DNA from 2 places in the Streptomyces sp. NPDC041968 genome. Region 2 is predicted to be linked to the other one. Evidence: riboswitches for the same ligand, from Rfam matches in the RefSeq annotation. Region 2 holds a riboswitch; the other holds the start of a gene.
The links. A riboswitch is a leader RNA that binds a small molecule or an ion and turns the genes downstream of it on or off. The one in region 2 is predicted to bind S-adenosylmethionine.
Positions count from the first base shown of each region.

Region 1: linked by a shared signal. The riboswitch ahead of thrC (threonine synthase) and the one ahead of ACZ6EG_RS01860 (aminotransferase class V-fold PLP-dependent enzyme) in region 2 are both predicted to bind S-adenosylmethionine.

Region 1 covers NZ_JBVJCB010000012.1:135,333-139,475, forward strand. Annotated here, with positions in the region: gene ACZ6EG_RS27355 (alpha,alpha-trehalose-phosphate synthase (UDP-forming)) at 1-1,203, opposite strand, end outside; gene ACZ6EG_RS27360 (glucosyl-3-phosphoglycerate synthase) at 1,278-2,222, opposite strand; SAM riboswitch class I at 2,361-2,508, shown strand; gene thrC (threonine synthase) at 2,526-3,827, shown strand; gene ACZ6EG_RS27370 (MoaD/ThiS family protein) at 3,824-4,099, shown strand.
Region 2 covers NZ_JBVJCB010000001.1:405,009-409,151, reverse strand. Annotated here, with positions in the region: gene qcrB (cytochrome bc1 complex cytochrome b subunit) at 1-941, shown strand, start outside; gene trpD (anthranilate phosphoribosyltransferase) at 1,073-2,137, shown strand; SAM riboswitch class IV at 2,218-2,334, shown strand; gene ACZ6EG_RS01860 (aminotransferase class V-fold PLP-dependent enzyme) at 2,535-3,923, shown strand; gene ACZ6EG_RS01855 (glycerate kinase) at 3,857-4,143, opposite strand, start outside.

The sequences.
Region 1 (4,143 bases), on a different contig from region 2:
CTCGTACGCCCCCGCCTCCCGCGACAGCACCAGCACGCACCCCTCGTCGGAGACGACCGGCACCTCCTTGGCGACGAGGTTCATGCCGTCCCTGATCGGGTTGACCAGGGCCACGTCGGCCAGCCGGTACGCCGCCAGCGACCGCGCGAAGTCGTCCTTCACGTGCAGCACGACCGGCGTCCACCCCGCCGTCCCGAACTCCACGTTGATCGACTCCGCCACCCGCTGCACCTCCGCGGTGTAGTCCCGGTACACGGCGAGGTCCTGCCGCGACGGGTAGGCGAACGCCACGTGCACGACCCGCTCGCGCCACTCGGGCCGGTCGGTGAGCAGCTGCCGGTAGGCCAGCATCCCCCGCACGATGTTCTTGGACAGCTCGGTCCGGTCCACCCGCACGATCGTCCGGCGTCCCTCGCCGATCTCCGCCCGCAGCGCGGCCATCCGCTCGTCCACGTCGGCCTCGTGCGACCGCTTGCGCAGGAAGTCCGCGTCCGCGCCCAGCCCGTGCACGCCGATCTCGGTGCCGCCGGTCCCGCCCACCAGCGCGTCGCAGCACGCGGTGAACGCGTCGGCCCAGCGCCGGGTGAGGAACCCGAGCCGGTCGGCGCCCAGCATGCCGCGCAGCACCTGCTCGGCGATGTCGTCCGGCAGCATCCGGAAGTAGTCCACCGGCGCCCACGGCGTGTGCGAGAAGTGGCCGATGCGCAGGTCGGGCCGGAGCGCGCGGAGCATCCCCGGCACCAGCGTCAGGTGGTAGTCCTGCACGATCGCGACCGCGCCCTCGGCGGCCTCCTCGGCCAGCGCCTCGGCGAAGGCCCGGTTGTACGCCTCGTAGGAGGCCCACTGGCGCCGGAACTCCGCGTCGAAGACGGGTTCCACGGGCGTCTGGTACAGCATGTGGTGCACGAACCACAGCACGGAGTTCGCGATCCCGTTGTACGCGTCCGCGTGCACGTCGGCCGGCACGTCCAGCATCCGCACGCCGTCCTCGCCCACCCCGCGCCGCACCGCCTCGCGGTCGCCGTCGCTCAGGGCGGAGCACACCCACAGCGCCCCCGCGTCCGGCCCGATGGCCGACAGTCCCGAGACCAGCCCGCCACCCCCGCGTTTCGCGTGCAGCGAGCCGTCCTCGCGCACCTCGTACGAGACGGGCCCCCGATTGGAGGCGACCAGCACCTGAGCAGCACCGAACCTTGAAGCCATACGCCTCAACCTAGCCCGGCCCCCGAACCCTCAAACGTGGACCGCCGGCCCTTCGGCGCGCGTCCGGCCGAGATTCACGCCACCCTCCGGGCCGCGTACTCCGCGATCTCCGTCATGGGGGGCCGTTCCTCCGTGTCCACGGTGTACGTGCGCGGCTCGAAACCGGCGGGGCCCCGCTCGAACTGGGTGAGGGCCGGCCGGACCAGGTGGCCGCGGGCCAGCCGCAGCTGGGCGGTGCGGTAGATCGCCGCGGACATCCGGCCCAGGGCCTGGCCGTCCTGGTGGCGGTGCCTGCGGACCCCGACGTCGACCTGCGCCAGGCCGTCCAGGCCCACCAGGTGCAGGGCGTCGACCAGCATGCCCAGCTCGACGCCGTACCCGACGGGGAAGGGCAGCCGTTCGAGCAGCGAGCGGCGGGCCGCGTACTCGCCGCCCAGCGGCTGGACGAAGCCGGCCAGCCGCGGCCAGTGCATGTTGAGCAGCGGGCGGGCCATCAGCTCGGTGACCCGGCCGCCCTGTCCGGGAGCCGCGCCGAGCGGACGGTCGTACATGGCCTTGACGAGGTGCACGTCCGGGTCGGTGAGCAGCGGGCCCACGATCCCGGAGACGAAGTCGGCCGAGAACTCCCGCAGGTCGGCGTCGACGAAGCAGACGATGTCGCCGCCGGTGACCAGCAGCGAGCGCCACAGCACCTCGCCCTTGCCGGGGACGGCCGGGATGCGCGGGAGGATCGCGTCGCGGTGCACGACCCGGGCGCCCGCCGCCGCGGCCACCGCCGACGTCCGGTCGCGCGACCCGGAGTCCACGACGACGACCTCGTCGACGAGCGGGTCGCGCCCCATCAGCTCCCGCCGGATCACCGTGACGATGTCGCCGACCGTCGCCTCCTCGTCCAGCGCGGGGAGCACCACGCTCACCGTCTGCCCGGTGGCGTGCTTGGCGGTCAGCAGCTGCTGGACGGGCCGGTCCGTCACGGACCAGGAGCGTGCGCCCAGCCAGCGCTCGACTTCTTCCAGCACGGTCGGTGGCTCCTCTGTGATCCATCTCGCGGTACGGACGACTGTCTCGACCGCCCTGGCCTTCGGTTACAGTCTTGAACAACGCGTGGGACCACCGCATGCCGGGGTCGCCGCGCGCACCGCACAACAATCGAATACCGCTCATCCAGAGGGGCAGAGGGATACGGCCCGTTGAAGCCCCGGCAACCCTCCAGTCGGTTCTTGTCACGCAGACGTGGCGAGGCTCCCGGCTAGGGAAGGTGCCAAATCCGTCTCACGGCGAGATGCGTCGTGAGGAAGATGAGGAGAAAGGGCCTCGCCTCCATGGCTGTGCAGACCGCCGAAAGCACCACCACCCCCTCCGCCGCCCCCGCCGGCTCCGTCGATCTGGGCCCCGCCGCGGCGCTCTCCTGTCGCGAGTGCGGTCACCGCGTGCCGCTCGGCCCGGTCTTCGCCTGCGAGGAGTGTTTCGGCCCGCTGGAGATCGCCTACGACTTCTCGGCCTACGACACCGAGGAGCTGCGCAAGCGCATCGAGGCGGGCCCCGCGAACATCTGGCGGTACGCCCCGCTGCTGCCCGTCCCCGCCGACGTGGCCGACAAGCCGAACATCAACCCGGGCTGGACCAAGCTCGTCAAGGCCGACAACCTCGCCCGCGAGCTGGGCGTCACCGGCGGCCTCTACGTCAAGGACGACTCCGGCAACCCGACGCACTCCTTCAAGGACCGTGTCGTCGCCCAGGCCATCGAGGCCGCCCGCGCCTTCGGCTTCACCACCCTCTCCTGCTCCTCCACCGGCAACCTCGCGGGTGCCGTCGGCGCCGCCGCCGCCCGCGCCGGCTTCCGCTCCTGCGTGTTCATCCCGCACGACCTGGAACAGGGCAAGGTCGTCATGGCCGCTGTCTACGGCGGAGAGCTCGTCGGCATCGAGGGCAACTACGACGACGTGAACCGCTTCTGCTCCGAGCTGATCGGCGACCCGGCGGGCGAGGGCTGGGGCTTCGTCAACGTCAACCTGCGGCCGTACTACGCCGAGGGCTCCAAGACGCTGGCCTACGAGATCTGCGAGCAGCTCGGCTGGCGGCTGCCCGACCAGCTCGTGGTCCCGATCGCCTCCGGCTCCCAGCTCACGAAGATCGACAAGGGGCTGCAGGAGCTGATCAGGCTCGGTCTCGTCGAGGACCGGCCGTACAAGATCTTCGGCGCCCAGGCCGCCGGCTGCTCGCCGGTGTCCACCGCCTACAAGGCCGGCCACGACGTCGTACGCCCGCAGAAGCCGGACACCATCGCCAAGTCCCTCGCGATCGGCAACCCGGCCGACGGGCCGTACGTCCTGGACATCGCGCGCCGCACCGGCGGTGCCGTCGAGGACGTGACGGACGAGCAGGTCGTCGACGCCATCAAGCTGCTCGCCCGCACCGAGGGCATCTTCGCGGAGACGGCGGGCGGCGTGACGGTCGGCGTCACCAGGAAGCTGATCGAGGACGGCGTCCTGGACCCGTCGCTCACCACCGTCGTCCTCAACACCGGCGACGGCCTGAAGACGCTGGACGCGGTGGCCGGCACCGGACTCACCACCACCATCCGCCCGAACCTGGACTCCTTCCGAGAGGCTGGCCTCGCATGAGCGTGACCGTTCGCATCCCCACCATCCTGCGCACCTACACCGGTGGACAGGCCGAGGTCGCCGCCGACGGTGCGAACCTCGGTGAGGTCATCGCCGACCTGGAGAAGAACCACACCGGCATCGCCGCCCGCGTCCTGGACGACCAGGGCAAGCTGCGCCGCTTCGTCAACGTCTACGTCAACGACGACGACGTCCGCTTCGAGCAGGGCCTGGAGACCGCCACCCCCGACGGCGCGGGCGTCTCCATCATCCCGGCGGTCGCCGGCGGCTGACCCGCCTCGTCGTTACCATCGGTAATTGAGGTAACGCAGCGTTC
Region 2 (4,143 bases):
GCCACCTGATCCTGGTCTTCTACCACAAGCACACGCAGTTCGCGGGCCCCGGCAAGACCAACAAGAACGTCGTCGGCATGCCGCTGCTGCCGGTGTACATGGCGAAGGCCGGAGGCTTCTTCTTCCTGGTCTTCGGCGTGATCGCCGCCATCTCGGCGATCGCCACGATCAACCCCATCTGGTCCATCGGCCCCTACCGGCCGGACATGGTCTCCACCGGCGCCCAGCCGGACTGGTACATGGGCTTCTCCGAGGGCCTGATCCGTGTGATGCCCGGCTGGGAGATCAACTTCTGGGGCCACACGCTGGTCCTGGGCGTGTTCGTCCCGCTGATGATCTTCCCGCTGGTCCTGGTCGCGATCGCGGTCTACCCGTTCATCGAGTCCTGGGTCACCGGCGACAAGCGCGAGCACCACATCCTGGACCGCCCGCGCAACGCCCCGACCCGGACCGCGTTCGGTGTCGCCTGGATCACCGAGTACTTCATCCTGCTCATCGGTGGCGGCAACGACATCTGGGCCACGCACTTCCACCTGTCGATCAACGCGATCACCTGGTTCGTCCGCATCGCGTTCTTCGTCGGCCCGGTCATCGCGTTCATCGTCACCAAGCGGATCTGCCTCGGCCTCCAGCGCCGGGACAAGGACAAGGTGCTGCACGGCCGCGAGTCCGGCATCATCAAGCGCCTGCCGCACGGTGAGTTCATCGAGGTCCACGAGCCGCTCAGCCAGGAGCAGCTGCACACCCTCACGGCCCACGAGCAGTACAAGCCGGCCGAGATCGGCCCGACGGTCGACGAGAACGGCGTCGAGCGCAAGGTGAAGAGCACCGAGAAGCTCCGCGCCAAGCTCAGCAAGTCGTACTACGGCGAGGAGTCGCAGATTCCGAAGCCGACCGTCGAGGAGTACAAGGAGATCACGAGCGGCCACGGCCACCACTGACCCTCCAGCGTCGCCACACCACGGTCGAAGGGCCCCGTCCGTTCCGCGGACGGGGCCCTTCGCCGTACCCGGGGCTGGATAGGGTGGGAGCGCACTTCCTTTCCGCAGTACACACGACACAGGAGCGGCTCATGAGCGCTGTGACCCCCGCTGGAGGCGACAACGCGGCGGGCCGCTCCTGGCCCGCCCTGCTGAACGGACTGCTGGACGGTCAGGACCTGTCCGCGGACGACACCGCCTGGGCGCTGGACGTGATCATGCGGGGCGAGGCGACCGACGCGCAGATCGCCGGCTTCGCGGTGGCCCTCAGGTCCAAGGGCGAGACCGTCGAGGAGATCTCCGGCCTGGTCCGCACCATGTACGCCCACGCCAACGTGATCGAGGTGCCGGGCGAGACGGTCGACATCGTCGGCACCGGCGGCGACGGCGCCAAGACGGTCAACATCTCCACCATGTCGGCGATCGTCGTGGCCGGCACGGGCGCGAAGGTCGTCAAGCACGGCAACCGGGCGGCCTCCTCGGCGTCCGGCGCCTCCGACGTCCTGGAGAAGCTCGGGGTGAACCTGGAGCTGACGCCGAAGCGGGTGGCGGAGGTCGCCGAGGAGGCCGGCATCACTTTCTGCTTCGCCGTGAAGTTCCACCCCGCCCTGCGCCACGTGGCGGCGGCCCGCGGCCAGCTCGGCATCCGCACGGTGTTCAACTTCCTGGGCCCGCTGACCAACCCCGCCCGGGTCACGTCCCAGGCGATCGGGGTCGCCCACGCCCGGATGGCGCCGATCATCGCCGGCGTCTTCGCCGAACGCGGCCACTCGTCCCTGGTCTTCCGCGGCGACGACGGCCTCGACGAGCTGACCACCACCGCCACCTCCCGGGTCTGGGTCGTGCGGGACGGCCGGGTGAGCGAGGAGACCTTCGACCCGCGCGACGTCGGCCTCGACCTGGTGCCGGTCGAGGCGCTGCGCGGCGCCGACGCCTCCTACAACGCCGACGTCGCCCGCCGCCTGCTCAACGGCGAGACGGGCCCGGTGCGGGACGCGGTCCTGCTGAACTCGGCGGCGGCCCTGGTGGCCCTGGAGCCGGGTGACGCACCGCTGACCGCGCAGATCCGGGCCGGCATGGACCGGGCCGCCGAGGCGATCGACTCCGGCGCCGCGCGCCGCGCGCTGGAGCGCTGGGTGGCCGCCAGCAACGCGTAGCCGCTCTCTCGTGTGACGTGCGTCCCGCGATCCGGACTCGGGTTGCGGGGCGCCGATCATTTCCCCTAGGTTTCTCGACAGGTCATGAGTGACAGTCATGAGGCCCCGGCCGACTGTCCGGCAACCCTCCGTCCGTGGCGGGGTGCCCCGGGTGAAGACCAGGTCGTGGACAGCAAGGTCCGCGGCAAGCGCGGACCCCTCGCACGCTTTCGAAGAGTGTGGGTCCAGGGGTCCTGGGTCGTTCGAGGGAGTCTCCCGTGAATCAGCGAATGCGATAGGGCCGCAGAGCCCCGCCTCCGCAGCGCCTCTTCCCCCTTCTCCGCCGTTCCGGCCTTCCCATGCCCGAACCCGCCGTGGTTCGCGTGGTGATGCCGTATGCCTTCACGGGAGTGCACCCATGTCCGTCTCCGCCGTCGCCGTCGACCCCTCCGTCTGTGCCCCGCTGCCCGTTCTGGGCCGGGACGTCACCGTTCCGCTCGTCACCGGCGGTGAGGTCACCTACGCCGCGCTCGACTACGCCGCCAGCGCCCCCGCGCTCCAGCAGGTCTGGGACGAGGTGGCGGCCTACGCCCCGTACTACGGCAGCGTGCACCGGGGCGCCGGGTACCTGTCGCAGCTGTCGACGGACCTGTTCGAGAACGCCCGCACGACCGTCGCCGGCTTCCTCGGCTGCCGGGACACCGACCAGGTCGTCTTCACCCGGTCCACCACCGACTCCCTCAACCTGCTCGCCGCCGCGCTGCCGGCCGGCTGCCGGGTCTTCGTCTTCGAGACCGAGCACCACGCCTCGCTGCTGCCCTGGCGGGACGCGGACGTGACGTACCTCGACGCTCCGCGCACCCCGGCCCAGGCCGTCGAGACCCTGGAGCGCGCCCTCGCCGCCCGCGAGCCGTACGGGCCCGCCCTGGTCTGCGTCACCGGCGCCTCCAACGTCACCGGCGAGCTGTGGCCGGTGCGCGAACTGGCCGCCGCCGCCCACGCGCACGGCGCCCGGATCGTGCTGGACGCCGCCCAGCTCGCCCCGCACCACCCCGTCTCGGTGGCCGACCTGGACGTCGACTGGGTCGCCTTCTCCGGGCACAAGCTGTACGCCCCCTTCGGCACCGGCGTGCTGGCGGGGCGTGCCGACTGGCTGCGCGAGGCCGAGCCGTACCTGGCCGGCGGCGGCGCCAGCCGCAGCGTCTCCCGGCGCGCCGACGGCGGCGTGGACGTCCAGTGGCACGACAGCGCCGCCCGCCACGAGGCCGGGTCGCCCAACGTCATCGGCGCCTACGCCGTCGCCGCCGCCTGCAAGGCACTGGAGGAGGCCGGGTTCGACACACTGGTCGCCCGCGAGCAGTACCTCGTGGGCAAGGTGCGCGAGGGCCTCGCCGAGGTGCCCCAGGTGCGTGTGCTGTCCCTCTTCGGCGACGACGCGCCCCGGGTCGGCGTGCTCTCCTTCGTCGTCGAGGGGTGGAACAGCTCGCACTTCGCCGCCGCGCTCTCCGCCGAGTACGGCATCGGCGTGCGCGACGGCCTGTTCTGCGCCCACCCGCTGGTCCGCACCCTGCTGGGCAGCGACCCGCAGACGCAGGGCGAGTGCGGTGCCCCCGAGGCCGCGCCCGGGGAGAAGTCCCTCAACGCCATCCGGGTGAGCTTCGGCGCGGGCACGCCGGACGAGCACGTCGAGCGGTTCGTGAAGGCCGTCAAGGAGCTGGTGAGCGACGGCGCCCGGTGGAACTACCGCACCGAGGACGGGCGGTGCGTCCCGGACACCACCTCCGCCGCCGAGGTCCCGGCGGCCTGAGCGGTCCGGCCCGCCGGCAGCCGCGACCCCAGCAGGATCATCCGCAGCGCCCGCTCCGTGGCGTCCGTGAGGAGTTCGGCGGCGCGCAGCAGTGCGTCGGCCAGCGCCATGGGGGCCGGCATGATCCCGTGGCAGGCGTCCACCCCCGGCACCTCGTGGGCGCCCTCGCCGAGCGTGCCGGCCAGGGCGAGGACGGGACGGCCGGAGAGCTTGGCACGCC